2 linked regions of the Prochlorococcus marinus XMU1402 genome follow. The protein of the gene in region 1 binds, or shares a complex with, the protein of each later gene. Links are inferred from orthologs where the notes say so. Each region holds a gene or a part of one and is shown on either strand. Other genes may lie near its edges. The genes, in order: carA and carB.

Region 1 (16,028 bases):
GAGAGTTAGGTTTGAAATCCTTAACAACCTGTTTCATACCAGAAGATTCAAGTTGAAAAATACCTTCAAGATCTCCTCTCCCAATAAGCTCAAAGGTTTTCCCATCATTTTGAGGTAACTCATCAATATTTATTTTCTTCCCAGTAGATTGATTAATAATAGAAACTGTCTTTTCAATCATCGTAAGATTCTTAAGCCCCAAGAAATCCATTTTCAATAATCCAAGTGATTCGATATCATCCATAGAATATTGGGTTATTATTTGTCCTTCATTGTTTCTTTGAAGAGGTACAAGTTCGTCAAGCGGATCTGATGCGATAACAACTCCAGCAGCATGGACTCCATATGTTTTATTAGTTCCTTCAATTCTCAAAGCTAAATCAACCCATTTTTTTACTCTATTATCATTAATATATTTGTCTCTAAACTCTTGGCTAGGAGAATTCCTATCAATCATTTCATTTAGTTTATAAGGTTTCCCTCTTACAACTGGTATTAACTTAGCCAATTTATCAGCCTCACCATAAGATATGTCTAGAACTCTTGCAACATCTTTTAAAACAGCCTTAGAGGTCATTTTATTGAAAGTAATTATTTGCGCAACCTTATCCTCTCCATAACGATTAGTAACATAATCAATAACTTCGTTTCTCCTATCAATACAAAAGTCGGTATCAATATCTGGCATGGACTTTCTCGCTGGATTTAAAAATCTCTCAAACAACAATCCGTGCTCAACTGGATCTATATTTGTGATTTGAAGGGCATAAGCTACTAATGATCCTGCCGCAGAACCTCTACCTGGTCCTACTGGGATAGAGTTATCTCTAGCAAATTTGATGTAGTCCCAAACTACCAAAAAATAATCTGGGAAACCCATATCTTTTATGATTTTTAATTCGGCAGTTAGTCTATTTCTATAGTTCTCATCAACTTCTGTAAGATCATTTTTTTTAAGTCTTTTTAAAAGACCTTGGTTAGATAATTGTGTTAGGAAAGAAAATGAATCTGTATCTTCATTGAGAGGGAATTTTGGCATTCTGTAATTACCAAACAAATCAAATACTTCAACTTTTTGGGAAATTTCTACTGTATTATTTACTGCCTCATTAATTGATTCATCATCAATATGATCCTTAAAAAGTTCAAGCATTTCATTTTCACTTTTAATGTATTCTGTGCCTGTATATCTCAATCTTTTTTCATCACTTATTAGTTTTCCGGTTAATACACAAAGCAACGCATCATGTGCTTCAACATCCATATTTGACAAGTAGTGCGCGTCGTTAGTAGCGATGACTTTTATTTGGTGTTTCTTACCAATTTTTATCAATTCAACGTTAACAATTCTATCCTCAATAGAGCCGTGATCTTGTATTTCTAAATAAAAATCATCTGCAAATAAATTTTTATACCAAAGAGCTATATTCTCTGCTACGTCTAATCTACCTTTGAGGATAGCTTGAGGTATCTCTCCACCAAGACAAGCTGTAGAAACAATAAGACCATCACTATATTTACTTAAAAGAGATTTATCAATACATGGTCTAGAAAAAATGCCACGACCTCTCATCCCATTTAAATGACTAATTGTTGTTAACTTAACTAAATTCTTATAACCAGTATAATTTTTTGCTAACACCACCAAATGATATCTTTTTTCTTTTTTAGGTTGAGGATCATCAATAGAACCATTAATCACATACATTTCATTACCAATTATTGGTTTTATGCCTTTCTCTTTACACCTCTTGACTAAATCGAGAACACCATACATAACTCCATGATCAGTAAGAGCTATAGATTCCATTCCAAGTTCAGAAGCTCTTTCTACAATTTTTGAAATTTGACTGGCTCCATCAAGTAAGCTGTAGTCACTATGATTATGAAGCGGAACAAAACCCATATTCAAATAATTTATATATATAAGATAGAGAAAATTTCAGAAAGATCTATACTTTGTGATTACAAATTAATTATTAATACAAATTTAGAATACTGGTCTGTTCTTAATTACCTGCGCATCAATTTCGAAAATATTTGCGGCATTCAATATCCGATTCTCCTCTAACACATTTCCAATTAATTGAAGTCCTATTGGTAAACCTTTAGTATCAAAACCACAAGGAATACTTATAGCTGGTAGTCCTGCCAAATTAGCAGGAACAGTTAATAGATCAGACAGATACATAGAAAGAGGATCATTGGCAAAATCACCCTTTAAAAAAGCGGTAGTTGGGCATGTCGGAGTTAATAAAATATCTACTTTTTTGAAAGCATTATCAAAGTCTTTTCTAATTAATGTTCTAACTTGTTGTGCTTTCTTGTAATAAGCGTCATTGTATCCAGCAGACAAAGCATAAGTTCCTATTAAAATTCTTCTTTGCACTTCATCACCAAATCCTTCAGCTCTGCTTTTTGAAGTCATATCGAGAAGATTAGAACATTCATTCGATCTATAACCATATTTAACTCCATCGTATCTAGCCAAATTTGCAGATGCTTCAGATGGTGCAATTACATAATATGTGGCAATTCCATCGTTAAATCTAGGACATTCAACTTCAATAATGTCGGCTCCTAAAGTTTGAAATCTTTCAACAGCAGATAGAACTGAATCTTTAACTTCTAAATTTAAGCCGGGATGTTCAAAGCATTCTTTAATGATCCCAATTTTTAAATTCTTTATAGATTTATTTAAATCATTCAGATAATTTGGTACCGGTTTATCAAGACATGTTGAATCTAAGGGATCTTTACCAGATATTGAATAAAGAATTTCAGCGGCATCAGAGACAGTATTTGTAATTGGGCCAATTTGATCGAGAGAGCTAGCAAATGCTACTAATCCCCATCTACTTACTCTGCCATAGGTAGGCTTGAGCCCAACAACTCCACAAAAAGAGGCTGGTTGTCTTATTGAACCTCCAGTATCAGAGCCTATAGCAGCGGCAGATAATCCAGCAGCAACTGAAGCAGCACTGCCTCCTGAACTACCACCAGGAACTCTATTAATATCCCAAGGATTCGAAGTAACTCCAAAGAAAGAAGTCTCTGTTGAACTACCCATTGCAAATTCGTCCAAATTTGTTTTACCTAAACAAATACCTCCTGAAGACCATAATTTACTTGATGCTGTAGATTCATAAGGTGCAACAAAGCTTTCGAGCATTTTACTTGCACAAGTAGTTAGGACTCCCTTAGTGCAAATATTATCCTTAATTGCTATCGGGATTCCTGCAAGAGGAGGAAGTATTTCTCCATTTTGAATTAATTTATCTATATATTCAGCTTGTATGATTGCATTATCTTTTGTAGTACATATATAAGAATTAATTTTGGGGTCTTTGGAATCGATTTTTAAAAAAAAATCATTAATTAATTCTTTAACAGAAGCATTTTTATTATTAATTTCCTTTCTTAAAGAATTAAAATTCATTTCTCAACTTTTTATCAAAATATAATTATCAAAAGGTTAATGGTTCATCTTTTTTGCAACGAACTAGACTATGTTTAATTTCAGTAGAGCCTTCATCAGTAAGGTCTTTCATAAATGAAGACATATTATCTTTTAAGCTTTTTTTTGTAAGAAAAGGACCATACCAGTAGGTGGTATTAGGATTTTCTGTCTCAATTTTAGCCCACCAAGCTAATCCAAGTTTGTTTCCAAAATTTCTAATCAATTTTTTAGATCTTTGTAGATCGTAAATTCTTGTTAAATTCTATACAATTTTGTAGTTAAAATTCAATAAATTTCTATTAATTATATAAATGTATTGAAACAACCATATTTTAATGAGTATAAAAAGTAGTAACTTTTAAAAATTTATTTACAGGTTAAGTGAAATATTGAAATTGCAGCAGCGACTGAGGCGTTTAAACTTGATGTTTTACCTTTAAGAGGAATGCTTAATAGAAAATCACATTTTTTTTGAGTAAGTAAAGAAATTCCTTTATCTTCAGCTCCTACTATTAATACTAAAGGGGGTTTTTCATTAAACTTTGAAAGCGATAATTTAGCATCTCCAGATAATCCTACAACAAGAAAGCCTTTTTGCTTTAGCTGTTCAAGTGCCCTATTTAAATTAACAACTCTACTTACTGGTAAGTGTTCCAAGGCTCCTGCTGCTACTTTGGCAACTGTTCCAGTTAAGCCTGCAGATCTTCTTTGAGGAATGATAATACCATTGCAATTAAAGGCCTCTGCTGATCTAATAATTGCACCAAGATTATGTGGGTCAGTAATACCATCTATGGCAAGAATAATAGGATTTGAAGTTTCCTTTTTAGAAAAATCAATTAAATTTTCTAGTGATATTGTTTTAGAACATGCCAACTGCAATGCAATACCTTGATGTGAAGCACCACATGTCAATTGTGAAAGTCTGCTCCAAGAAACTTCTTCGATAAGGACACCTCTAGATTTAAAATCCTTGAGTAAAATGTAAAACTTCTCTGAAGAAAAGATTTCTGAAGTACACCAAATCCTATTAATATATCTTTCATTAGTAAGGGCTTCAAAAACAGAATGCTTTCCCCATATCCAATCATCAAAATTTCTTTTATTTGCTGTCCCTTCAAAAATATCGGAAGCTTTATAAGGCGATTCAGAAATATATTTGGGTATTGGCTTTCTATTGCTTAAAGATGAATAATTACTTTTATTTTTATAACTTACATTTATATTATTAGTGCTCTTTTCAGAAGAATTTTTCAAAAATTTGTTATTTCTTTTTGAAGAATTTTTATTTTTAGAGTAAAAATCAGAATTAGAATTTTTCTTGTTTGGTTTACTATTTTTTCCAGAAAAATTATTTTTAGATGAGTATTTCATTAATTCATTTAATTTTAATTTCAAGATACTTAAAAAGGGTTGATAATCTTTGAGGATCTTTTAGAAATAGCCAACCAATAAGAGTTTCAAAACCAGTTGCTCTTGAGTATATGGTCGGGTCTGACGATTTTGGGTATCTCTTAGTTTTATTTCTAGCACGTCTAATTAAATCGATTTCATTTGCATTCAATAAATGTTCAATTTGACTTAAAGAATTTGATTGAGATTTTGCTTTTACTTCGTTTACAACTGATAAATGGAGTTCTTTTGATTTCAAAGGAAAATGAACATATCTTAGTCTTTGATGAAGTTCCCATACTGAATCACCCAGCCAAGCAAGTTGAATAACACCTATTTCTTCAGGATTACCATATGGAACCAAGTTTTGAATCCAATAATTCAATTTTTTAAATAAGTTAAGGCATCTTCAAGACACGACTTTAAATTTAGAAAGTCGCCCAAACGAACAAGTTTAATTGTTTGAGCAACTCTAGAATTACCAACAATTGAAAAACCTAATTTTAACTTTTTACATTCTTTAGCCGTCTGAACAAGAGCTCCAAGTCCCGATGAATCTAGAAAATCAATTTTTGTAAGATCAATAACGAATGGATACTCATTTTTTAAATTATTACTAACAAAATTTTTAAATTGTTTTTCTGAGAAGGCATCAAGTTGGCCTTTAAAAGTAAAAACAATAATATTTGTTCTTAAATCAATGTTTCCTCTAAGAGAAACCGTTAACTTCTGAAAATCTTCTATTTTTAATTCCTCCAATAAATGTATCAAATGTAATTATCAAATCAAAAGAAAACAATATGTCAACATCTTTCTAACATTAGAGAAACAAATTTTTTAAATAAATAATCTGAATCATGAGGTCCAGGTCCTGCTTCCGGATGAAATTGAACACTAAATATAGGCTTATTATTAACTTCTAAACCAGCAACTGTGTTGTCATTAAGATTATGATGAGTAATTTTGACTATATCCTTTGAGAGAGAATTTGGGTCAATAGCGAAGCCATGATTCTGGCTAGTTATCTCAATTTTATTATTCTTGCCACAAGGATGATTTAAACCACGATGTCCAAATTGAAGTTTATAAGTTGCCCCCCCTAAAGCTAATCCAAATATTTGATGACCAAGGCAAATTCCGAACATAGGTATTTCACCATATTCAATAAGTGATCTTGCTAAATCTATTCCTTCATTAACGGAGGAGGGGTCACCTGGACCATTTGAGAAGAATATTCCATCAGGTTTATTAGATAAAACATCTTTTAAAGAGGATCGATAAGGTAAAACTAAAATTTCGCAACCATGAGAAACTAGTCTATTCAAAATTGATTTTTTTATTCCAAAATCAATTGCTACTATTTTTAACTTTTTAGTCTTTTCTAAATATTTTTTTCTAATATCAAAAGTTGTTTCTGAGGGTTTTTGCCATAAATATTGTTGCTTTGTAGTAACTTCTTTTGATAAATTTAATCCTTCCATTTTTGGAATTTCAGATATCTTTTTTAAACAATTTTCAACAGTTTTATCTTCAGAGGTTAAAATTCCGTTCATCGAACCATTAGATCTTAAAATCTTTACAAGGGCCCTCGTATCAATTCCATAAAGTCCTATTATGTTTTTCTCAACTAACCATTGATTAAAATCCTTTAGAGATCTCCAATTGCTATTGTTAGACGAATAATTTCTAACAATTATTCCTTTAACGTTAATACTAGATTCTGAATCTTCAAGATTAATACCAGTATTTCCAATTTCTGGATAAGTGAATGTTAAAATTTGTCCATAATAACTTGGATCAGTAATAACCTCTTGATATCCGGTCATTCCTGTATTAAAAACTATTTCACCAAAAGCAGTACCAGAAGCTCCAAAAGAAAATCCCGGAAATACAATACCATTACTTAAAACTAATTTTGCATTTTTCTTATATGGATTAATCATCAATTTGTAATTAATTCATCAGATGATAAAAAATGTTTTAAAAGTAAAAAATTGTTCCAGGGATCTCCTTGATTAATTGCAAATAAAGCTCTATTAAAGCCTTTATGAAGATCATCCTCAATTCCGGCTACCCAGAGAACTAATGCAGTATTCAGAGCAACAACTTCTTTATGAGATTCTTCCCCAGTACCATTTAAAACAGACTTTAATATATCCTCGTTAGAATTATTATTAGAAACTACAAGCTTATCGTTTGAAATATTTTCATAGTTAAAATCTGAAATATTTATTTTTGAGCATCGTAATTCACCATTCTCAACAAATACTAATTTATTTTCACCCTGAAGAGACGCCTCATCAAGGGCTCCACAACCATGTACTACTATTGCTCTATTCATGCCCATTTTTAATAGTGCACTACCCATGGGCATCAAAAGATCCTCTGAAGCAACGCCCAATACTTGCGCATTTGGTCTTAAAGGATTTACCAATGGTCCAAGTTGATTGAATACAGTCCTTATACCAAGAGCCTTTCTTAATGGAGCAAGTTTGATTAAAGATTTATGCCAAACAGGTGCAAACAAAAAAGTTATTCCAATTTCATTTACTGCAGAAACTACTTTTTCTAATGAACAGTTTAAATTCAAACCAAGATTCAACAAAACATCAGCAGAGCCAACTTTTCCGCTAGCACTTTTATTGCCGTGTTTGGCAATTTTTACCCCACAAGATGCAGATACAAAGGCTACTGCTGTAGAAATATTAAAAGTATTAGCACCATCTCCACCAGTTCCACAAGTATCTACCATGTTTAAATTTGGTCTTTCTACAGGCAATTCACAAACATTTAAGAGTTCCTCAGCCATAGAAGACAATTCTACACCTGTGCATCCTTTAGCTCTCAAAGCGCTCAGAAATGCTCCTGTTTGAACATCAGATATTTCATCATTAAGCCATCTTTGCATTAATGATCTAGAATTTTTTTCATCAAGATTAGAACCTTCTAGCAAAATATTTAGAATTTCTACGTTTGATAGATTAGATGACATTTAATAAATAAAAATTATTTAGATAGAATTTAATTTGAGGTATCAAAACCTGACCCAACTAAATCTTTATTTGTATTAGAAGGCCTAAAGCTTTTTGACCAAATTTTCTTTGTATTTGAAAAAAGTTCATTTTTAGTAATTTTCCAAAATTTTAAAATTTTTTCAATATCGTTTTTTATTTCAATTTCACCAGGGAAACCGTTATAACGATTTATCAATCTAGCTAAATTAATAAAGTCAAGATCTTCTGGTATTTCTTTACTGATAAGAGAATCTACAATATTCTTGTCTGTTTCATGTAAGGGATGAGTTTGTTCGTTACTCATAGAAAAAAGATGAATCATTTCTAAAATTAGCTCACATATTTAAAAATGAAACATTATCTTAATCATATTGGCAAAATAAAATGAAAAATTTAAAGTTAAAAGTTATATCTAAATACCTAAAACCATACAAAAAAGAATTTTTATTGGGAGCTTTAGCCCTTTTAATAGTAAATATATTGAGCGTTGTAATACCACTTCAAGTAAAAAATATAATTGATCAATTACAAAATAATTTCTCTTCAGAATTTGTTATTTCTAAATCATTATTTTTAATATTTTTAGCAACTTGTATGGGATTAATTAGACTATTTTCAAGACAAATTGTCTTTGGTATAGGTAGAAAGGTTGAAGTGAATCTTCGTCAAAAATTATTCGATCATTTACTAGTTCAAGACCCAGAATGGATCCAAAAAAAAGGAAGCGGAGATATTATTAGTAGAGCTACAAGTGATGTCGAGAACATAAGGCGGCTTTTAGGTTTTACTGTTTTAAGTTTATGCAACATTGTCTTGGCTTATTCTTTTACAATTCCGTCAATGTTTTCAATAAATAAAACATTAACTATATCTACGTTAATGATCTTTCCATTTATTCTTGGAATTGTGAGCTTATTCGGAGGAAGAATGGTTAAACAAAGAAAAGTTCAACAAGAATCATTATCCAAACTTAGTGATTTAATTCAAGAAGATCTTTCAGGCATAAGTGCAATAAAAATTTATGCACAAGAAAATGCAGAAAAAAAAGAATTTAGTTTATATAATAATGCTTATCGAAATGCAGCGATAAAACTTGCAAGAACTGCGAGTACACTATTCCCATTGTTACAAGGTATTTCATCAATATCATTATTAATTTTACTAGGATTGGGTACATATCAATTGGAGAGTGGATTTATTTCAATAGGTGGTTTAGTAGCTTTAATCCTTTTTGTAGAAAGGCTCGTTTTCCCAACAGCTCTTTTAGGTTTCACAATAAACACTTTTCAACTCGGTCAGGTAAGTTTAGATCGGGTAGAAGAAATATTTCAGAATAAACCAAATATTAAAGATGGTTCAAACAGTAGATTCTTAAAGAAAAAAGTAGAAGGGTTATTAGAGGCAAGAAACTTAACCATAAAATATCCCGGATCGATATTTAATTCACTAGAAAATCTCAATTTTAAAATTTTTCCTGGAGAACTAATTGCGATAGTTGGCCCTGTAGGTTGTGGCAAAACCACATTAGCGAAGTCTCTTGGAAGAACTATTGAAATTCCAGGGGGTCAATTATTTTTAGATGAAATTGATATAAAAAATATTAAATTAGAAGATCTTAGAAAAAATATTGCAATAGTTCCACAAGAAGCATTTTTATTTACTTCTACAATCTCAGAAAACCTTCGTTTTGGGAAACCTAAAGCTTCTAGGGAATTAATTAAAGAAAGTGCTGTAAAGGCTGGTTTAATCGATGATATAAATAATTTTCCTCAAAAGTTTAAAACAATTGTTGGTGAAAGAGGTATCACACTTAGCGGTGGACAGAGACAAAGAACAGCACTTGGAAGAGCATTACTTGTAAATTCACCCGTCGTTATTCTTGATGACGCATTAGCAAGCGTAGACAATAAAACAGCAGCAAGAATAATTGATGAAATGCGAAAAAGAAGTAAAAAAACTATTTTGATGATTAGTCATCAATTATCTGTGGCTGCAACTTGCGACAGGGTTTTAGTTATGGATAAAGGAGAAATAGTTCAAGAAGGTCATCATCAAGATTTAGTAAAGGAGAATGGTCTATATAAAAAACTATGGGATAGAGAGCTAGCCACTAATATTATTAAAAGCTAGAATTAATTTTTTTTCTTATGATAAAAAAAATTTAAATTATGTTTGAATTTCTAAAAAAAATTATGAATAATGAAAAGCTCATTTTAATTAATGATGGTAATTTATTCCATAGAATATTAAAGTCAGATATTAGAAAAGATCCTAATTCACAAGAAGATGAAATAATATTCGGGTGTGGTTGTTTTTGGGGAGCTGAAAAATGTTTTTGGAAACTTCCAGGAGTTGTAACAACCTCAGTTGGGTATGCTGGTGGTAGTAAAAGTAACCCAACTTATTATGAAGTATGTTCAGGTTTAACTGGTCATGCAGAAGTTGTTAGAGTTATTTGGGATAAAAGTAAAATAGATATAAGTGATCTACTAAAAATGTTTTGGGAATGTCATAACCCTACACAAAAAGATAGACAAGGTAATGATATTGGTTCGCAGTATAGGTCAGCGATATATTATAAAAATGAAAATAATAAGAAAATTATATTAGCTAGTAAAGAGCAATATCAAAAAGAATTAAATAAAAAAAACCTTGGTTTTATTGAAACAGAAATAAAAAAAATTAATAATTATTTTTATGCTGAAGATTACCATCAACAATATCTTGCATCAGAAGGAAGCAGGCAGTATTGCTCTGCTTCACCTACAAAAGTTAAGTTGGGAATTTTTACTGGAAGTAACTTTAAATTAAAAGATTATGTATGGGAAAACTTTAATTGGGAGGTAGAAAAGTGTGTATTGAGATCTGATAACAAACCTGTTAAAGAATAACATTTAAATACCTCTTATCTTTATAGTAATAATACGGGGCGTAGCGCAGTTTGGTAGCGCACCACTTTGGGGTAGTGGGGGTCGTGGGTTCAAATCCCGCCGTTCCGATCATTTATCATCATCACTTATAAGAGATTTATATAACTTATAAGAGCTTATCCCTACGGCAACGAAAGTAAAAGATGAGAAAAAAAATAAAACTAAAATCGTAAGATTCGAAACTTCAACTTCACCAAGATGGAACGATGTAAAAATATGCATTTGTTATTTTTTTTTAAACATTAACATAATTACAAAAAGTTTTTTTTACAACCATTCACAAATTTAAAAGGATTACAACAGCAAATACAACCCTGTAAATAATAAATATTTTTAAACCATTAGAAGATAAATATTTTAATAGGAAATCGATAGCAAATAAAGAAGAAAAAAATGTTGAAAAAAGACCAAAAATTAGAGGAATAAAAGTAAATGAAGATAATTGATTGAACGAAGAAATAAACTCGACGATCGCGGCAAGAGATATAGATGGTATACCCAAAAGAAAAGAAAATTTTGCAGCATCCCCTCTTTTCCATCCTGATATTAGAGCTGTAGAAATAGTTACACCTGATCTTGAAAAACCTGGAATAATAGCAAAAGCTTGGGAGCAACCAATTAAAAAACTATCTGAATATTTATGATTGTTTAGACTTATGGAACCTTTTTTCGAAATATCTGCTTTATACATAAACATTGCCATAAAAAGAGATACTAATGCAATTGATAAATTTGAACGAAATACTTTATCAAAAAAATATGGGAAAAATAATTTTATGCTCCCACCAAGAACAACAATTGGGATAGTGCTAAAAAATATAGACCTAAATAAACTTACATTTATGAAATAATCAGAAATATTTTTAGAAGTTTGACTTTTTAATTTAAGAATATCGTTCCTAAAATACCAAATCAGAGCAAAAACACTTCCTAATTGAATAATTGCAGACAAGGAGGGTCCAGGATCATTGAGACCTAAAAGAAAAGATATTACTTTCAAGTGAGCAGTACTACTTACTGGAATAAATTCTGTTAAACCTTGAATAATGCCATATAAAATAAATTCTAAATATTCCAAAACTTATAAATCTTCCTAATTTATTAATAGCAAATTACAAAATACAATTTACATTTAATAGGTAAAAGATAATATAAATCAATGAAAAAAAATTCTATTTTATTATTATTATTTCTTGTTTCTCCATTTTTTTTTCCTGGCACATTAAAAGCTAATTATTGGTTAATAATTGGTACATATAGACAGGGACCAGGAGGTAGGCCAGAAGTAAGCGGAATAACAAGTCCATCATTACACTCAATTCCAATGAAAGACTTGGATGCATGTAATGAGGCAGGTGAAAAAATAACTAATGAAATATATAAACCTGTTTGGCAATTTGATAGTAAATGGACTTGTGTATTTGGAGGTGATAATTAAAAAATTATCTTTTAACATCGTGCGCACAGCCATCGCCTTTATAATTTTCACTTTCGTAAAAATCATTTTTTGTGCCAAAGTAAACGGTGAGTAAAACAAATGGCAAACTTAATATAAACAAAATAGTTGTTAAATCCATAATTAAATAGTCAAATTAATAAGGTTATAAAAATCTAAATAACCACCTCTTAACTAAACTCAACCTAATAATCGGTTGGACCTTTTATCCCAAGATAAAAGAAGGCTCCTAAACCAACTAGAAGTAAAACCCCAGCAATGGCCGCTGATGGCACAAAGCCGCCTATTGCAAATGAAGAAAAATAAGTCATTACAAAAACTAAAACTAAAACTAGTTTGATAATATCAATAAAAAATTGGTATTTGTAAAAAATTTTGACTCTAAGACAATTAAGAAGTTAAGTTTTATTAGGCCACTAAAGTTGAATCTTCATTCTCTGATGAAACTCTTATTCTCTCTTCCAACTTAGGACCGTAAAGTTCATTTCCCCATATTTCAACTCTCGAATCGTTTGGAGCCATAAAAGTAAGAATATCAGTTGGGAATAAAACCCTCTCCAGAAAAAAGTTTGATGGACCAATACACCTCAAGACGACCATTCTACTCCCTTCGTTTTTGTAAGAAAACTCAACCATTCTAAAACAACAAAAATAATATCAATTAAACACTATTACTAGCAATCAAAAATGTATAAAAAATAACTGAAAAAAAGAAATTTTATAAATTTAATCCCACCTCAACTAAATTTCTCCCTTTATCAATTAATAACAACGCATAGGAATTAATATCATCGAAACTTTCATGAGGAAGAGAAATGTTAAGCATCCTCAAGAAATTAGATAATTTTTCTTCTTGAAGGGCATTTCCTTTCTGTAGAAGCATTTCTTTTTCTTGATTTGTCTTCCAAATATTCATGTATTCAAACTCCAGTGGCTTTAAGTGCCAAATATTATCTATCAAATTCCAAACATCTAAATATTTATATAAGTTTTCTTGAATAATATATCTATAAGAAGATTCATGAGGACTAAACATTGCTGAATTTATATGCTGATAATTAATATCGCTGGCAAAAGGCTTTATTCCCAAAAACCACCCTTCAATAATTAATAGATCAGGATTATCTGATCTCCAATGGGATCTATCGCCCAAGCCATTTCTTAATGATTTATCGAATACAGGAACATTCAATTCTCCATTTAATTTCCAATTAAATAGTTTCTCTTGCATTAATTTTACTGAATGGCTACCAGGAAAACCTCTTGACACATTCCAGGGATTATTCTTAATTGCCAATTTCATTTCATCAGATGGTAAATAAAAATCATCAATTGAAATAACAGCAATTTTAAAATTTAATTTTAAAGATATTGCTTCAAGCCATTTACCCAAAGTTGTTTTGCCTGTTCCAGGTAGAGCTGAGATCCCAATTATTTTTCGATCAGAAAAATTATTTTGAAATTTATAAGCCTGAGATAAAAGAGGTAAAGCCAAACCCCAAATCCAATCATCATTTACTTTATTACTCCAATATTGATCAATTGAAAAAATATTTTTTTGATTATTCCAATAATTAAACCAATCGGTCAGTGATTCCCAACCAATATCACAAATTAATTTTTCAAATTTATTAAGAGGGAAATTAATATCTAAGTCTTTCACGTTTCTATATTATTTATCTAAGTTATTTATTAATTTATTAATTTCATTTTTCCAACCATATCCGTTTGGTTCAGACGCTAAAGTAAATTCAAAATCTTTTAATTGATTTATTAAATTTAAATTAGGTCCATCTTTTCCTGGTATCACGATTTTAATATCTGAGTTTAAAAGTAGAGGCAAATCATTTGGAGAATCACCTAAACCTATAATTTGAATATTTTGAATGTTTGAATATTTTTTAAGAGCATTTATTGCTTTTCCTTTATTAGAATTTTTAGATAATAGGTGACTCATTCTATTTCCCTTAAAAATATCTACTTGAAACTTTTTACTGCAGATATTAATTTTCTCTTCTAAAAAAGTTGGTGGATTTAAAAAAGGCATACTCCAATGTCTATCGCGCATTAAGTTCAAGGAATTACCTTTTAAGCCTGTAAGCTGAGTTGCTTCTTGATCAGTGAGATTATTAAGAGGAATAAGTTCATAGTCAATTTCTTTAGAAATAAAATTTAAGATTTCCTCAAGATATTTGTATTTTTTTCCTAGAATAATTTCCCCATTAACCTTTTCGAGAGATTCACCATATATTGCTGCACCATTTTCAACAATATAAGGATCAGTTAAATTAAGCTCCTCTCTAATAACTTTTACTTCTGATGCTGTCTTACTTGTACAAAGAATTACAGGTATGGATAATTTTTGTAATTTTTTTATAGTTTCTTTAGCAGGTGTTAAGTCATACGAATGATCCATTAAAGTTCCATCAACATCACTCACGACCCAAAGAGAAGAATCTTCAATCATTTATAAAACACCAAGCCAAATAACTTGAAAAGGATCAAGAATTATATTTTTCCAATTGTATTTAGTAGATGTTAAAAAGTCTCTCATATTTAAATCATTGTCAATTATTTCTGGCAGATCATTATCATGTAATTGGAAATTAATTTTATTTTCAGTCACATTATGGATTGTAAAAACAGATTGTGGACCATTACCTCTTTTGATGACAACAATATCGCTTCTACCTTTAGACAAACATTTCATTTCGGAATTAGGATGAAATTGCTTTAAAGTTGATCTGATATCCATAGCATTACGAAGATATTTTAAGTTTTTATTAGCATTAGATTCAGGATTATTTAAAACAGATAAAAGATTGTCTGATTTAAATTTTTCTCTATTGAGGTCTCTTCTTTGACCTGTCATAGAAAAACTTTTAATATCATTTTCAGAAGCAAGTAAAGCTGGCAAATAAAAAGCAGGAACTCCCTTTAAAGCCAATACTAATAATTGAGTCAAAATAAACCTCTTAAATTGGTATCGATTAGGATCTCTACCTGAATCTTCCATAGCACTCCACCAACTAATATTTAATTCATATGGTTTATCCTCACCATTTGATAAACGTCTATGGCTTACTAGTCCCCCTCTTCTCTCACAATTAATCAATAATTCTTTAATTCTCCGCTCATTCATTAAACCCTCTAGAGCTCTTAACCCTACACCATCATGTGATGCAGTGAAATTAAAAAGAGTAGTATCATGCGGTAACTTTGGCCAATCATAAATCCATGAATTTAAGATGTCAGCTCTTGAAGTAATAATTGCTTCTAGTAAAAGAGGAGGCAATGGAAAATTATATGCCATGTGGGCCTCATCTTCTGGAATAAGATAAGACAAATTTTCCTTTTGAGGAACATTGGTTTCTGTTATTAAAACCCCGTCATCAAGAAGATTATTTAAAAGAACTCTTAAAATTTTCACAATCGAATGGGCTTTTGGCAAATGTAAACATGTTGTTCCTGATTCTTTCCAAATAAAACCTACAGCATCTAGTCTGAACCATTTAATTCCATTAGATAAATAAGTAATAATTAAATTTAAAAACTCAAGATTCATTTTTGGATTTTGCCAATTCAAATCGATTTGGTCTGGGCCAAAAGTTGTCCAAACTTGTTTAGGACCATCTTCAGTATTTATTTGAGAGAACAAAGATGAACTTCTTGGTCTAACAACATTTGACCAGTCAAGATTTTGTTCGGGTGAAAAAACTTTTGATATTCCTGATTCTTGAGATTTAATAAATTCTTGAACCCATGGGTGAGATGAT
Region 2 (16,902 bases), 130 kb from region 1 along the record:
CAATGCAAATAACCAGAACTTTCTAGAACTAAATAGAAATACCATCGCAACAGTAACTTCAAGCAATATTTTCCAAAATTGAGATATGCCTAGGAAAACTTCAGAAGGTATGGTTGTTATAAATGCAATAGGAATGAACACACTAAAAAATATTCTCAAAGAAAATGAAAATGAATCCAATGGAAATCTTCCAATGTAAAGGAATGATCTTAGTACTTCTGTCGCATTCCATGTCTTTACAAACCAAATAGTAGTTGTAGAAATAAAAAACCATAAGCTATATAAAATACATATTGATGAAATTATAGTGATCAAGCATAAAGTAAAAAAACTTAAATTTATATTTATTTGATTGATTTTTATGCAGTATAACAATAAGCAAATTCCAAGTATTATTTCTAAAAAGCCAGATGGAGTTATTTTTTTTAATGAAATAAAAAATTGACTATCAATTGGTTTTAAAAGCACGAAATCTAAAGTTCCTTCTCTTATGTGCTTAACTATTTCTGTAAGATTTGGATTGAACCATGTATTAGTTATTCCATTTAAAATTGTATAAATACTCTGAATTATTAGTGCCTGTTTAAATTCCCAACCTCCAATACTGCTATTGTTTTGAAAAAAAATTGATAATAAAAAAATACTCCCTATTAAACTTAAAATTGCAGTAATTAAATCAATGAATATATTTGTTTTATACTCCAATTCAGAAGCTAAAGAGGTATGTAAAAATTTTTTATAAACATTAAGATATTTCTTTAAATTCATGATCCCATAGCTGTATATTTTTTCGTTCCTTTTGACCATATTTTTTTAAATACTGGGAAAAGTAAAACAATCCATAGAATTTGCATACTAAAGCCACTACTGATATTTGTTGCATTTCCTGAAAGTAAGTTTGCAGGGAAATCTATTAAATACGGAAAAGGAGTTAAATAAATCCAGGATTTAACATATTCGGGAAACGAAACTACTGGAGCTAAAAGACCTGAGAGAAATAAAGTTGGGATAAATAATAATCTTTCAATTGAAGAAGCTTTTTCGGTCCAGAAGCATAAACATGCAATTATTGATTGAATTAAAAATTGAATTAAGAAAGATAATAAAGTTGATATTATCGATAATAATAAAATACCAAAATTTGGAATCCATATACTCTCTGGATTAAAAATAAAAAAGATTGTTGCTATTAGTAGAGCGAAAGGAAATCTTGTTAATTGTTCTGCAAGATGCTGTGCAAAATACCTGAAAAATGGATTTAAAGGTTGGATTAAGTAAGGAGAAACCTTTCCCATAAGAGAATCTTCTTCGAAGCTAAATACAACCCAAACTACGGAAAACTGTCTCACAAAAAAAGCACACAAAAAATACCTAGAAAGCATGACATCACTAATATTTATGTATTCATTAAGGTTATTGTTGGTCCATATATTTAACATGAAAAAAGGAATAACTCCTGAAATCGCCCATAATGCAATCTCTATTCGATATTCCAACATGTTTGAATATTGAACCTTTAATAAGGTAAAAAATTTACGTTTAATCAAGTTAGATGCCATAATCTTTTTTTATTAATATTTTCCCAATAATTTCATCTATAGGTGGTTCATTTATAAATAGGTCTTCAATATCAAAATTATTAAGGATGCTTTTCAGTGAAGAAGTAATAGAGTTATTTTCTACTATTATTGTAATTTCATTCTTTGTTTTATTTTTAACAGCAAAACCTGATTTCTCTAATTTAATTGCATCTTCTTCTGAACGACAAACAATTAATATTTCTTTAACAGGAGATAGTTTTTTTAATAAAAGATCAAGTTTTCCATCGTATGAAATTGACCCCTCATGAACACATATAACCCTCTTACATAGGGATGTAATGTCTTTCATATAGTGACTTGTTAGACATATCGTTGCATTAGTTTCCTTATTATATTTTTGAAGAAATTTTCTTAAATTTCTTTGTGCATTAATATCTAAACCAAGTGTGGGCTCATCTAAAAATAGAATATTTGGTTGATGTATCAAGGCTGCTAGTAATTCTGCTTTCATACGCTGACCTAAAGATAGTTTTCTAACAGGTATAAATAATTCAGAATCAATTTCAAGCATCTCTGATAATTTTTTTATTCTTCTTTTTGCTTCTCTCTTCCCTAAGTCATATATTGATGCGTTCAAATAAAATGATTCAATTGGTGGAAGGTCCCAAATAAGTTGTTGTTTTTGTCCCATTATTAGGGTTATCTTTTTTAAGAAATTTTCTTTTCTCCTGTAAGGTAGATGGCCTGAAACTAAAACTGAACCTTCGCTTGGATAAATTAAGCCACAAAGCATTTTTAAAATTGTTGTTTTCCCAGCTCCGTTAGCACCAAGAAAACCTACTATTTCACCTTCTTTTATTTCGAAACTTACATTTTTTATAACCTTTAAACTTTTTGTTTCTCTTCTAAAAAAATGTTTAATCGTCCCTTTTAATCCAGGGTCTTTAGAAGAGATGTCAAACGACTTTGACAAATCTCTAACTTCAATAATATTTTTAAACATCTCAGAGTTTAGAATTTCTTAAATCTGTAATTAACTTTTAAGTAAATTATCTCTATCTTATAAAAATTTTTTTAATATTTAAAAAATATCTTTAATGGATACGACTAGCCACAGAAAAAAGTTAGCTGGATTAACTAACTCTTTAACCCTATTCTTATTTTCATAATTTAATCCTCCTAAAGTATTGAATATCAAAGTATTTTTCTGTTTAGTATCGTTAACTTTCTTTATTACATTTCCGTTTTCGTCAAGAAGGTCAATTTCATCTTCAAAAAACCATTGCTCTTTACCATTAGATAGTTGCACGACTACACCAATACCTTTGCCATCAGTTATTCTAAAATCATTAATTGTAGCCACCGAAGAATTGGTAACAGCAGCAATAATTTCTTTAGTAAGTCTATCTTTTGATTTTTCTAAACTTAATTGAACAGAATCACCTATTTTGGCCTTATCTAAAATTGACATTTTTTAGGTTATTATACTTATTGATGTATGATTTAGGTGTAAATCCTTAATTATTAAATTGTTTTAATAATTAAGATTTTTTGAATATTGATTCAAGAACTCTTTTTATTAAAATTGTTAATATTCTTAAAAAGACAAAAAATAAACCTAGCCAGCCAAGAATAACTGCTATTGAAAGCAAACTGGAACCTAAATCGTGCTGTAGTAAATCCTGCATTAATTTCCAAATAATTAATTTCACTATATTTTTAAAAACTTACTTTTTCAATATGGCAAAAAGTTAAATTTCTGTTGATTTAATGTTCTTTTTTATGAAACTATTTTGCAAAAAAGATTTATGAGCTAAAGTTATTATTAGAAATCTATATATATTTTGGAGCTTTCTTTAAACTCTTACATTGGAATAATTTTTATCATTGTTGGTTTAATAGTGAGAGTTGATTTAAAATTTTCCATGCAAAAAGATCTCTAGTAATTTTAGATAAGCAACTATTTATGTGATAAGTAATACCTTGGTTTAATTAAGTCTTATTAATTTGTGGACTAATTGCAAAAATTAAAAAAGCAGCTTGCTAGCTGCTTTTAAATGGTGGCGGGGGGGAGATTTGAACTTCCGACCTTCGGGTTATGAGCCCGACGAGCTACCAGACTGCTCTACCCCGCGTCATATACATAGCATACATCTGAAAGGGTTCTTTTTTCTATTTCTTTAGGATTCTTGGAATTTTAATTGACCTTGTACTTCAATTCGCACTCCCTCTGAAAAATTAAGTACCTTTTCTTCAATATCTTGAATCCTTAAGTCAGATATCCATTCTAACTGTTTTAGTAAGTGAAGACTCACAGCATGTTTTGCTCTTTTTGAACCATCTTCTACTTTTAATGCGAGTCCTATCCCTTCATTTACCTTGGATAGACACTGTATTCCCTCCGCTCCACCTTTACCTATAACCTGTCCATGAGAGCCTTTAATTATTTCAGTATCAAATTTATTATTGTCACTTATCATCATTGGGTTAGTTGTCATAGCTCTACTGATTTGCTCTAATTCAGCATTTTCAGAACTGCTTAGAAGAGAATATAACTTTGACATTTCTATTAGTTTTAAGTAAAGAGTTGGGGCGCCACAATCATCACGTTCAGCGTTTATTTCAGATATGGGGATTTCTAATAATTCTGAAACAATTCTGAATATTTCTATTTGAAGTGGATGATCCCCTTTTAAATAACTTTCTAATGGCCAATTCAACTTTTTACATGTAGCAAGAAACGCGGCATGTTTGCCTGAACAATTATGTTGTAATGGACTTGATTTGGTTATTGGACATTTTAAATTATTAATGTCGATGTCATATTCCCACAAAATTTTAAAAGCTTCCCTTGCATGAATTCTTGATCCACTGTGCGAACCGCATGCTAATGCGATTGATTTTGAAGCATCATTAATTTTTGATGCAGCACCACTACTGACAAACGGTATTGCCTGAAAAGGTTTTAACGATGACCTTATGAAACTTTTATATTCTGGGTTTCCTGCACACATTAAAACTCTGCCTTTTTTGTCAGTAATAACAGCATGAATTTTATGAATTGACTCAATATTTGAACCTCTTATCAATGTTGCTTGTAAAGGCGGATTATTAGATGTATATAGGTTTTTGAAATTTGAACTCATTTAGAAATTGTTATATTGAAAAAGCAAAATTCCTGATAAAGCTAGAACTGAAATAATAGATAAAATTTGTATTAAATTTTTTAAAATAGGCTTTACTTCAATTGATGCAATAAGCGATTCCTGTTCTTTCAAAACTAATGGCTTTATCCATACTTGGCCGTCATACCATCCAGATTCTTCGTATTCAACTTTTTCAGAAGTCAATCTTTTAAAAACGTGATTCCAACCAAGATATAATCTTATAGATACTAAGAGAGGTATTGCTAAACTACTAAATAAACTTAATAAAATATATTTTAGAAGGGATGTTTTGAAATATATACTTCCAGAAGAAATAACAATAAACATAACAAATGCAATTATCCAAAATTTAATCAACACAAGGATTAATGATTTTTTAGTTTTTGGCCAAGAAAAAATTTTAGATTTTGATAATGCTATGAATTCATTTGTGGGTTGTTGCTCCTTTGGGACAGGACATTTAGATTCGTTCATAAATGGAAATTATGGGAATGAAAGATTATCTCCATTACTCCAAAATGATTCAAGATCGTAGTATTTTCTTATATCTGGCTGAAAAATATTTACGATCAAATCACCATAGTCAAGTAAAGCCCATTTAGCTTCATTAACTCCCTCTTTTCTTATTGGTTCTAGTTTAGCCTTCTCTCTTAACTCTCCTTCTACAGAGTTAGTTATAGATCTAACCTGTACATCAGATAATCCCTCTGCGATTAATATCCATTCACTTATGAAAGAAACTTTGTCAATTTTTATAAGTTTTATATCTTTAGCCTTTTTTTCGTCACAAGCTTTAGCTGCCATCAAAACTAAATGTTTATTGTCCATATACATTTTCGCTGGAGACTGATTTTTCTGAACCTTCTTGCTGAGATAATTCTGCTCTAGCTTTTTCAGCACTTTTTCTTAGGGCATCTAATCTATCCTCAAAGAAACTTCTTTTTTTCTTTTTTCTAGTTTTATCAATTAACTCCTTTAAGGCTCCTCCAAGACTTTTATAAGCATTTGGGATACTGTATCCAAATCTACAAGCAAGATCTATGGCTCTTTCATCTGCAAAAATAGCATCTTGGAGTTTCTTTTCAGAATTATTCTTTATGTATAGTCTATAACCTGCAAAACTTGATAAGCCAAGAGCCAGTAACAAAAGTAATCCATCTTGTACCCACAACTCTCCTATTGCGCCTCCTAGTCCTATTGCAAGAGCAGCCATTTCCCAACCATCTCTTGGAATTGCATCATTTTGAATTTTCCCAACCTCGTGCCAAAATAATAAATTTCTGTGATCAATGGCAAAGTCTTCCCAGGAATCTAAATCTATTTGTATTTCTACTTCGTCACGACCAATTTCCTCCAGTGTTATTAAAGGTGGATCTAATGCAGCGGCAGCTTCAATAAATACCCAACTTTCATTCTCTGGAGGCAACAAACTTTTAAGTCGTTGAAGTTCGCTCATAAAAAATTATTTTCTTTCAATACTATAGAAACAAATGTTGCTTTTCAAGTAACTTGATTAACATCTGATGATTTATAAGTACCATTAAGTAAATATAGGTTTTAAATTATGCCTCAAAGAGGTGATCTAAAAAAAATTCTTATTCTTGGATCAGGCCCGATTGTTATAGGACAAGCTTGCGAATTTGATTACTCTGGAACTCAAGCTTGCAAAGTTTTGAGAAAAGTTGGTTATGAAATTATTTTAATAAATTCAAATCCGGCATCAATAATGACCGACCCTGACATCGCAAATAAAACTTATATTGAGCCATTAACTTCTGATATCGTCTCTCAGATTATTTTAAAAGAAAAACCTGATGCGATTCTTCCCACTATGGGAGGTCAAACTGCTTTGAATCTTGCAGTTAAATTATCAGAATCAGATTTCTTGAAGAAAAATAATGTTGAATTAATTGGTGCTAATTTAAGAGCTATTAATAAAGCTGAAGATAGAAAATTATTTAAAGAATCGATGGAAAAAATAAATGTAAATGTATGTCCCTCTGGGATAGCATCAAACTTGACTGAAGCAAAAGATGTATCAAAAAAAATAAATTCTTATCCTCTAATAATAAGGCCTGCATTTACTTTAGGTGGTGTAGGAGGTGGAATTGCATACAACCTAGAAGAATTTATCGAATTGTGTAGTACAGGTTTAGAGGAAAGTCCTAGCAATCAAATATTGATTGAAAAATCTCTTATTGGATGGAAAGAATTTGAATTAGAGGTAATGAGAGATACGGCAGATAACGTAGTAATAGTTTGCAGCATTGAGAATCTAGATCCAATGGGTGTACATACTGGAGATTCCATTACTGTAGCTCCAGCACAAACATTAACAGATAAAGAGTATCAGAGATTGAGGGACCTATCATTGAAAATTATTAGAGAAGTAGGAGTTGAAACTGGTGGTAGTAATATTCAATTTGCAATAAATCCAACAAATGGTGAAGTAATTGTAATTGAGATGAATCCTCGTGTGAGTAGATCTTCTGCTTTGGCTAGTAAAGCCACTGGATTTCCGATAGCCAAAATTGCAGCCTTATTGTCAGTTGGCTATACACTTGATGAGATTATTAATGATATTACCAAAAAAACACCTGCATGTTTTGAACCATCAATTGATTATGTTGTTACAAAAATTCCTCGTTTTGCCTTTGAAAAGTTCAAAGGCTCTTCAAATACATTAAGCACTGCCATGAAATCTGTTGGGGAGTCAATGGCAATCGGCCGCTCTTTTGAAGAGTCATTTCAGAAAGCATTAAGGTCCTTAGAGGTTGGTATTCATGGATGGGAATGTGATTCAATAGAAGACACTAAGGACGAGAATGAATTACAGACTAGTTTAAGAAATCCAACATCAGAGAGAATTCTTATAATTAAAAAAGCAATGCACCTTGGAAAAACTAACTCTTTTATCCAAGAAGTTACGAATATTGATTTATGGTTTATTGAAAAATTACGTAATATCTTTAATTTTGAAAATGATTTTTTGAGAGAAAAAAAGCTTTCTAGTCTAGATAGAGATTTGATGCTTTATGCTAAGCAATTAGGTTTTTCAGATCAACAGATATCAAAATTAACTAATTCTGATTTTTTTGAAGTGAGAAGATACAGAAAAAATTTAAATATTGTTCCAATATATAAGACTGTTGATACTTGCTCAGCAGAGTTTTCATCTTCAACTCCTTATCACTATTCAACTTATGAAGAGCCTTTTATTTTTTTAAATTCTCAAGTTTTTGATAGTGAAATTAAAAAAAATAATGATTCAAAAAAAATTATGATTTTAGGTGGAGGTCCAAACAGAATTGGACAGGGAATAGAATTTGATTATTGTTGTTGTCATGCATCATATCAAGCCTCTCAAAATGGTTTTGAAACAATAATGGTTAATAGTAACCCTGAAACCGTATCAACGGATTACGACACTAGCGATATTTTATATTTTGAGCCTGTAACTTTGGAGGATGTACTAAATATAATAGAAGTTGAAAATCCATATGGTTTGATTGTTCAATTTGGAGGTCAAACTCCTTTAAAATTATCTTTACCTTTATATGAGTGGCTTAAATCTAACGATGGTGCTAGAACAGGATCAAAAATTTTAGGGACTTCACCAATTTCAATCGATCTAGCAGAAGATAGAGAGGAATTTACAAAAATACTTAAAGAATTAAATATTAGGCAACCATTAAACGGAATAGCTCGTAATCAAAATGAAGCGCAAACTGTGGCTAAGAATATTGGGTTTCCTTTAGTTGTTAGGCCCTCTTATGTTTTAGGTGGCAGGGCAATGGAAATTGTAAAGGATGAGAATGAATTATCGAGATACATCTCTGAAGCAGTCAAGGTATCGCCTGATCATCCAATACTGCTTGATCAATATTTAAATAATGCTATTGAGATAGATGTTGATGCTTTATGTGATTCAGCAGGTTCAGTAGTAATTGCTGGTTTAATGGAACATGTTGAACCAGCAGGGATTCACTCTGGTGATTCCGCTTGCTGTTTGCCATCTATTTCTCTTTCAAAATCCACTCTAGATGTAGTAAAAAATTGGACTAAATTAATTGCTAAAAGATTAAATGTTGTTGGTTTAATTAATTTACAATTTGCAGTAACGAATTTAAATAATAAAGAAAATAAATTATTTATTTTAGAAGCTAATCCAAGAGCTTCCAGAACTGTTCCATTTGTTTCAAAGGCTATAGGAAAACCAGTTGCAAAATTAGCTACCCAGTTAATGCAAGGCTCTACTCTAGATGATGTTAATTTTACAGAAGAATTCTCTCCAAAATATCAGGCAGTGAAAGAAGCTGTTTTACCTTTTAAAAGATTTCCTGGATCTGATACGCTTCTTGGTCCGGAAATGAGATCAACAGGAGAGGTAATGGGTTTAGCCAAAGATTTCGGTATTGCTTATGCTAAGTCAGAATTGGCAGCAGGAAATGGAGTCCCCTCTGAGGGAGTAGCTTTTTTGTCTACGAATGATTTAGATAAAAAATATCTTGAAGTAATTGCTAGGGAGTTGTTGGTTTTAGGATTTAAATTAATTGCAACGAGTGGTACAGCTTCATATTTAAGTGATTTAGGCATTCAAGTTGATGAAGTACTAAAAGTACACGAAGGTAGACCTAATATAGAAGATCTAATTCGTTCAGGACTTGTTCAGTTAGTAATTAATACTCCAATAGGATCGCAGGCTCTCCATGACGACGCATATTTAAGACGTGCTGCTTTGGAATATAATATTCCAACTTTTACAACCATTCCGGGAGCCAAGGCAGCTATTAAAGCAATCAAAGCATTGCAACTTAATAAGATTGATACTTACTCTCTGCAAGAAATCCATAATTATTAAATTTATTCAATGTTTTTTAGTTTTTCTCTTAATTGATTAGCTATAGAGTTTCGACTAATTGTTAGCAATTTCAGAGTGTCTTGATGCATTTTTAGTTGAGTTTCCGCTATTTGTAATGCATTTATAGATTCTTTTATTTCCTTAGAAAGTTGATTTATAAAATACTTTTTCCCTTCAAAGGTTAAAACTGGATTGCCAGAATCATTTTGATTTTCATTCATAGATTTAAAAATTTAATAAATAAGCTTGAATTATAACTTCTTAATTAATTGTTTTTCACATAATTCTTTATATATTCCTTTTTTATTAATTAAATCAGTATGTTTACCAATCTCAATAATTTCACCCTTATCAAAGACAACTATTTTATCTGCCTCTTGAGTAGTAGCTAATCTATGAGCTATTACAATAACAGTCCTATTATTCATTGCTCTATTAAGCCCTTCTTGAACTTCTGCTTCTGATTCTGCATCAAGTGCGCTAGTTGCCTCATCTAGAAGTAAAATCGCTGGGTTCCCCAATATTGCTCTTGCAATAGCGATCCTTTGGATCTGTCCGCCGGAGAAATTTAATCCTCTTTCAGTTATTTTGGTTTCATATTTATTAGGAAGCTCTTGAATAAAGTTGTGAGCATTTGATTTTTTGGCAGATTCTATAATTTCTTCTTTAGTAAAATTCCTACCCATTCTTATTACGTCGATAATCTTACCTGTAAATAAGAAAGGTTGTTGCTGTACTAGAGCAATATTATTTCTGATATCTTTCGTATTTAATAATTTAAGATTTTTATCATCAATAAAAATGTCTCCTTTTTTTGGGTTAATAAATTTTAAAATAAGACCCATCATTGTACTTTTACCAGCGCCAGAAGATCCAACGAAAGCTGTAACTTCCCCTTTTTTAATTTCTAAATTTATATTTTTGAGGACTTGATTATCTTCTTTATATTCAAAATCAACTTTCTTGAAAGTGATTTTCCCATCAATATTAGATATCCTTGTTAAATTTTCATTATCGTTTTCAAAAGGTTCTAGATTTATTTTTTTTAACCTTTTTATGGATGCTTCTGCCTGTTTATAGTCATTGAAATTTGTACTTACATGGCTTATTGGATCAATAAGCATTAATATTGCAGCAAAAAAACTACTAAATTCTTCACTAGTTAAAAGACCAAGGTTAATTCTTGAGGCTCCTAAACCCAATATTGCTAATATTCCAAATGCTTCTACAAAGCCTACAACTGGATGCTGAAATGCAAGCAATTTTAATGTTTTATATTTCGCTTTTTTATTTGAATTTAATTTTTTATAAAATTTATTTACAATCCAATTTTCGGCTGCAAAAGCTCTTACAGTAGCCATTCCATTTATAGATTCACCTATTAAACCTGCTAAGTTACTAGTTGATTCTTGACTTTTTTCAGATGCTAATAAGACTCTTCTTCCAAAACTATTAACTGTGAAAATAACTAATGGTGCTATCACAAAAGTTGATACTGTGAGAGACCAATCTAAATAAAACATGTATATTATTACAGCTAATAATTGTAAAGTACACGGAAAAGTATCTTGAGCTGTTTTATAGATTACTTCGCTTACTCTGTCTGCATCTTCCGTGAGTCTATAGATTATGTCTCCTGCTGAAATATTCCCAAAGGAATTCATCTCTATTTTTTGAATTTTTCTAAATAAATTTCCTGTCATTTCTTCACTAATTTCTAGGGATGGTTTTGCAATAAAAACATCCTGTCCAAATTGAGCTATTTTTTGAATTAAGAATACTAATAAAGACCAGACTATTATGCTAGAAACTTTTGAAAGATCACCAGATCCAATTGCCGGGATTAGTTTTCCTGCTAAATATGCTAATAATGGCCAACAAGCAACGTAAATAATCATGCATATAAAACCTTTAATAAATCTATTTGAATATGGCCTGATTGGTGGTATTAGTCGCAAGATACTTTATGTATTATATTTATCCTACTTTATCAATATCTTTGGGCATACAAAACAATGAAATTAGATCAATTCTTAAAATGGAAGAATTTGGTATCATCAGGTGGAGAAGCAAAAATCTTTATTACATCTGGGTCTGTTAAAGTCAATGGTGTAATTGAAACTAGAAGAGGAAGAAAACTAAATAAGGGAGATAAAGTTATGTTTCTAAAAAATGAATTAATTTTTGATTAATTAGATTATTAACCTCAGTTTATATTATTATGATTTTCTTGGAGATTGTATTTTGAGAAAATCTATTATTGCTGGTAATTGGAAAATGAATATGACTTGTGCTCAAGCCAAGTCTTATTTAGAAGTGTTTTTACCTTTAATAACAAACATAAAGGATGATCGTAAAGTTATTATTGCACCACCTTTTACTGCTATTTCAACCTTTTCTAATCATACTGATTTTGATTATTTAGATATTTCTAGTCAGAATATTCATTGGGAAGATGAAGGAGCGTTTACGGCAGAAATATCTCCTAAAATGCTTCTTGAACATAGAGTTTCTTACGCAATAGTTGGTCACAGTGAACCAAGGAAATATTTTAGTGAAAGTGATGAACAGATTAATAAAAGAGCAGTTTTTGCTCAATCAAGTGGACTTACTCCAATAGTTTGTGTTGGGGAAACATTGGAGCAAAGAGAGAGAGGAGAAGCTAATAGAGTTATCACTAGACAGGTTGAACAAGGACTTGAAAATACAAATCCATCTAACCTTATAGTTGCTTACGAGCCAATTTGGGCTATAGGGACAGGTAAAACATGTGAAGCTAAAGAGGCTAACAAGATATGTTCTTTGATTCGAAAATTAATAGGTTTTGAGGATGTGGTTATCCAATATGGAGGATCTGTTAAGCCTAATAATATTGATGAAATAATGTCAATGAGTGATATAGATGGGGTTTTGGTGGGAGGAGCTTCATTAGATCCTAATAGTTTTGCAAGAATTGCGAATTATAAATAAGAAAAATCCTTGGCCAAAAGGCTGGGGTCAAAAAACTTCAATTATGGGGGTTATTAATTTAACTCCTGATTCATTTAGTGATGGAGGAGATTTAAATTCTTCAAAAAAAGTTTTGGATCAAGTAAATCATTTCTTGAGCAATGGTGTTGATGTTATTGATCTTGGTGCTCAAAGTACGAGACCTGGGGCTGAAGAAGTTGGGTCTAGTATAGAAATAAAAAGATTGATCCCATATCTAAAATTAATAAAATCTGAATTTCCAGATGTATTAATTTCTATTGATACTTTTAATTCTGAAGTGGCTTACGAAGCTCTTTTAAATGGTGCTAATTGGATAAATGATGTTACAGGAGGAAGAAGAGATATAAAAATTTTGGATGTTGTATCAAAATTCAACTGTCCGTTCGTCATAACTCATAGTCGTGGTAATAGTCAAAATATGAATCAACTCTCTAATTACCAGAACGTATTGACTGATGTTAAATACTCTCTTGATAATTTAATAAATAATGCTTTAGAAAAAAATATATCTAAAAGAAATATAATAGTGGATCCTGGAATTGGTTTTTCAAAGGATATCATTCATAATTTGGAAATCTTGAGAAACATAGAAGTATTTAAAAAATGGAATTTGCCAATTTTGATAGGTGCATCTAGGAAGAGATTTATAGGAGAAATTTTGAATGAGAAAAATCCAAAAGAAAGGGATATAGGAACACTTGCAATAAGTTGTCTTTGTTCTCAATTTAATATTGACATTGTGAGAGTTCACAATGTCAAACTAAATTATCAAGTCTTGAAAGTAGCTGATAGGATTTATAGAAAATAATAAATTTATTATTCTTTAACTCCTTCGATTTTATCTTCTACCTCTTGGTAAAGTTCTTTCAACTGTTCTATATTCTCATCTGAAGTTTCCCAATATCCTCTACCATTGACTTCTAGCAATGTTCCAACAATTCTTCTGAAACTATTAGGATTAAGATCCATTAATCTTTTCCTCATCTCTTCGTCATTTATAAATGTTTCATTAGTTTCTTCATATACAAAATTATCTACTTGACCGCTTGTCGCACTCCAACCAAGAGTGTAATTAAGTCTGTTAGAAAGTTCTCTAACTCCTTCGTAGCCAGATTTGAGCATACCTTCATACCACTTAGGATTTAAAAGTTTTGTTCTTGAGTCTAATCTGATAGTTTCTCCAAGTGTTCTAACTTGAGCATTAGAAGTGGTTGTATCCGCTATGTAGCTACTTGGTTCTTTCCCATCATCTCTTAATGTCTTGATCAATTTTGTTGGATCAGAATCAAAATAGTGACTTACATCTGTTAATGAAATCTCTGAAGAATCAAGGTTTTGAAATGTAACATCTGCTGTTTTCATTACTGACTCAAATACTTCTCGTTTTTGATTCATCTCACCTGGATTATCAGCATTAAAAGCATATGTTTTGCGAGATAAATACATTTCTTGCAATTCATTTTCTTCCTCCCATGTTGAATTTTCTACGGCTAAATTAACATTTGAACTGTAACTTCCACTTGCATTAGAGAATACTCTCGCTGAAGCTTCTCTGATAGATGTGCCTTCTTTTTCTGCTTGTTCTAGTGAATGTTTCCTTACAAAATTAGATTCCAATGGTTCATCAGCTTCAGCTGCTAATTTGACTGCCTGATCTATTAATGCCATTTGATTGATAAATAGATCTCTAAATACTCCTGAACAATTAACTACTACATCTATTCTTGGCCTACCTAATTCTTCTAAAGGTATTAATTCTAGTTTGTTAATTCTTCCAACAGAATCTGGTTTTGGTTTTACCCCAACAAACCATAAGATTTGTGCAAGTGATTCTCCGTAGGTTTTGATGTTATCAGTACCCCATAAAACACAAGCTATTGTTTCAGGCCATGTTCCTTGCTCTTCCTTTTGTCTTTCAATTAATTTGTCAACAACGGACTTCGCTGCAGCTACTGCTGCTGTAGTTGGAATTGATTGAGGATCAAGTGCATGGATATTTTTACCACTAGGTAATACACCTGGATTTCTTATGGGATCTCCTCCTGGTCCAGGTAAAACATAATTTCCATCTAGTGCTTTAATGAGGCTATCCATTTCTTTGTCTGCGCAGACCTGTTCCAGGCAGAAAAGTAAGTAGTCAAATAATTTATTTAATTCCTTCTGATTAACTTCATTAAATCCATTTAATCTACAGACTCTTAACCAAGGAGTAGGTAGATTTAGACCAAAAACTTTAAGTAAATCGAAAAGTTTGGATAAAAGTGATTTTTCTAAATAAACTCTGCCATCAATGATTTTTAAAGAGTTGACCATTGCAAAAATCGACTCTCTAGCTGTATTTATGATTTTTTCATTTAACTCTACAAATTTAAGTTCACCTTTGTTGTTGCCATCATAAATTTGTTCAATAGTTAGACCGATGGATTCTGCAAGTAATCCAGGAAGAGATCTTAATCCTTCTTGTTCTCTTTCTAAAGATGCAATATTTACAAGCGTAGCAACAGCTTCTTCTGCTGTTGGAGCTTCTCCAATAGTATGAAGACCGCAAGGTAACAATCTACTTTCTATCTCCATCAACTGTTTATAAACATTACCAACAAATAAATCTCTTTCATCTATCGATAGTTCTTCTACGTCTTTTGAAGGAAGCTCAACATCTTTGTCAAGGTTACATTGTTTAGAAGTCTCAACAATTGCATTAACAATTTGAATGCCCCTACTATTTTCTCTTAATTGTTGATATGAACCAACTAGTTCACTTAGTTCTTTAAGTCCTTTATAGAGTCCTGCATTTTCCGCTGGAGGAGTCAGATAACTAATAGTTGAAGCATATCCTCTTCTCTTTGCAATTGTTGCTTCAGATGGATTATTCGCAGCATAATAATACAAATTAGGCAATGATCCAATGAGAGAATCCGGATAACAAGTTTCACTCATGCCCATCTGCTTCCCAGGCATAAATTCAAGTGAACCGTGAGTTCCAAAATGAAGAACAGCATCAGCCCCCCAGATTTTTTCTACATACGTGTAATAAGCAGCAAAACCATGATGAGGACTAGCACTTCTTGAATAGAGTAATCTCATGGGATCACCTTCATAACCGAATGTAGGTTGAACTCCTATAAAAACATTTCCAAAATGTTTTCCATAGATAAGAAGGTTTTGTCCGTCACTATTAAGGTTCCCTGGAGGTTTACCCCAATTCTCTTCAAGTCTTTGAGAATATGGTGTGAACTCTTCGTATTCTTTTACTGACATCTTATGAGCAATATTTAACTCTGGAGAGCCATCCATCGCTTCAGGGTTGTTAATTACTTTTTCCATTAATTCTTTTGAATTACTTGGAAGTTCATCTATTTGATATCCTTTCGATTTCATTTCAAGAAGCACTCTATAAATTGAACCAAAAACATTCAAGTATGCTGCCGTACCAACATTTCCTTTGTCTGGTGGAAAACTAAATACTGTGATGGCTAATTTTTTATCCTTTCTTTGTTTAACTCTTAAAGTTGACCATTTTATTGCTCTTTCAGCTATTACATCAACTCGATCTTGGAGCGTATGCGCCTTACCTGTAGCATCATCACGACCTGAGAGAATAATAGGTTCAATAGCCCCATCAAGCTCTGGAATTGCAATCTGAAGTGCTACCTGAACAGGGTGTAATCCTAGATCACTATCTTCCCATTCTTGTGTGGTTTGGAAGACTAATGGAAGTGCAACCATATAGGGTCTGTTTAACCTTTTGAGGGCTTCAATAGCTTTAGGATGATCTTGTCTTGCTGGCCCACCAACTAGTGCAAATCCTGTTAGAGATACAACTCCATCTACTATAGGTTGATTGTTATTTATGGTATCAAAATAAAATTCATTAACTGGTTTAGAAAAATCAAGACCTCCACAGAAGATAGGTATTACCCTCGCGCCTCTGTATTCCAGTTCTTGAATAACAGCAACGTAATGAGCATCATCTCCCGTAACGATGTGACTCCTTTGAAGCACTAAGCCTATTGTCGGAGTTTTGTCATCTTTAGGATTTATATCTTTCCTATTATTTTCCCAATTTTGATATTCTTTAAGACTCTCAAACATACAAGGAGCAAGAGGATGCCAAATTCCTAAATCTGGAAATGTTTCAGGGTCTTGAATTTTGAATTCTTCTATTTGATCTTTTATGATCTCTGAAACAGCGTACTTCTCAGAAATCATTAACAAGAAGTTTTTTAAGTTCTCAGTGGTACCACCTAACCAGTACTGAAAACTCAGAATAAATGTTCTAGCATCTTGAGCTTTTTCTACTGGTAGATATTTAAGAATTGAAGGTAGTGTATTTAATAACTTC

The links.
Region 2: the proteins of carA (region 1) and carB are in contact, whole or in part, in a solved structure (PDB 1KEE), measured with the Escherichia coli proteins. The link is inferred for Prochlorococcus marinus XMU1402 from one-to-one orthologs.

What each region holds. Positions count from the first base shown.
Region 1 is NZ_JAAORD010000001.1:790,224-806,251, reverse strand. Bases 4,726-7,725 are described here. They hold carA (glutamine-hydrolyzing carbamoyl-phosphate synthase small subunit), read right to left. Parts: upstream 6,796-7,725; coding sequence 5,656-6,795; downstream 4,726-5,655. Other genes in these bases: trpD (anthranilate phosphoribosyltransferase), read right to left, coding at 6,795-7,725; HA141_RS04585 (STAS domain-containing protein), read right to left, coding at 5,234-5,623; HA141_RS04590 (ribonuclease III domain-containing protein), read right to left, coding at 4,839-5,237; rlmB (23S rRNA (guanosine(2251)-2'-O)-methyltransferase RlmB), read right to left, coding at 4,726-4,834. In the rest of the region: HA141_RS04610 (DNA polymerase III subunit alpha), read right to left, coding at 1-1,906; Asp-tRNA(Asn)/Glu-tRNA(Gln) amidotransferase subunit GatA, read right to left, coding at 1,991-3,439; HA141_RS04600 (DUF1816 domain-containing protein), read right to left, coding at 3,468-3,683; more of rlmB, read right to left, coding at 3,827-4,725; more of trpD, read right to left, coding at 7,726-7,844; HA141_RS04570 (DUF3288 family protein), read right to left, coding at 7,874-8,170; HA141_RS04565 (ABC transporter ATP-binding protein), read left to right, coding at 8,251-9,996; peptide-methionine (S)-S-oxide reductase MsrA, read left to right, coding at 10,035-10,757; HA141_RS04550 (hypothetical protein), read right to left, coding at 10,866-11,018; HA141_RS04545 (undecaprenyl-diphosphate phosphatase), read right to left, coding at 11,074-11,874; HA141_RS04540 (hypothetical protein), read left to right, coding at 11,956-12,234; HA141_RS09695 (hypothetical protein), read right to left, coding at 12,239-12,373; HA141_RS09690 (hypothetical protein), read right to left, coding at 12,438-12,563; HA141_RS04535 (DUF1830 domain-containing protein), read right to left, coding at 12,661-12,888; HA141_RS04530 (kinase), read right to left, coding at 12,971-13,915; mannosyl-3-phosphoglycerate phosphatase-related protein YedP, read right to left, coding at 13,925-14,719; HA141_RS04520 (sugar phosphorylase), read right to left, coding at 14,720-16,028. UniProt on the Escherichia coli protein: Small subunit of the glutamine-dependent carbamoyl phosphate synthetase (CPSase).
Region 2 is NZ_JAAORD010000001.1:917,490-934,391, reverse strand. What follows is about bases 5,896-9,769. They hold carB (carbamoyl-phosphate synthase large subunit), read left to right. Parts: upstream 5,896-6,272; coding sequence 6,273-9,569; downstream 9,570-9,769. Other genes in these bases: HA141_RS05250 (DUF6447 family protein), read right to left, coding at 9,572-9,769; HA141_RS05260 (DUF3318 domain-containing protein), read right to left, coding at 5,896-6,164. Outside these bases: HA141_RS05305 (ABC transporter permease), read right to left, coding at 1-768; HA141_RS05300 (ABC transporter permease), read right to left, coding at 765-1,559; HA141_RS05295 (ABC transporter ATP-binding protein), read right to left, coding at 1,549-2,544; cytochrome b6-f complex subunit PetP, read right to left, coding at 2,623-3,012; HA141_RS05285 (hypothetical protein), read right to left, coding at 3,083-3,253; HA141_RS05275 (asparaginase), read right to left, coding at 3,722-4,687; HA141_RS05270 (CGLD27 family protein), read right to left, coding at 4,688-5,182; rsfS (ribosome silencing factor), read right to left, coding at 5,192-5,536; more of HA141_RS05260, read right to left, coding at 5,526-5,895; more of HA141_RS05250, read right to left, coding at 9,770-9,790; HA141_RS05245 (ABC transporter ATP-binding protein), read right to left, coding at 9,821-11,467; HA141_RS05240 (RNA-binding S4 domain-containing protein), read left to right, coding at 11,585-11,761; tpiA (triose-phosphate isomerase), read left to right, coding at 11,814-12,539; folP (dihydropteroate synthase), read left to right, coding at 12,523-13,368; HA141_RS05225 (magnesium chelatase subunit H), read right to left, coding at 13,377-16,902. UniProt on the Escherichia coli protein: Large subunit of the glutamine-dependent carbamoyl phosphate synthetase (CPSase).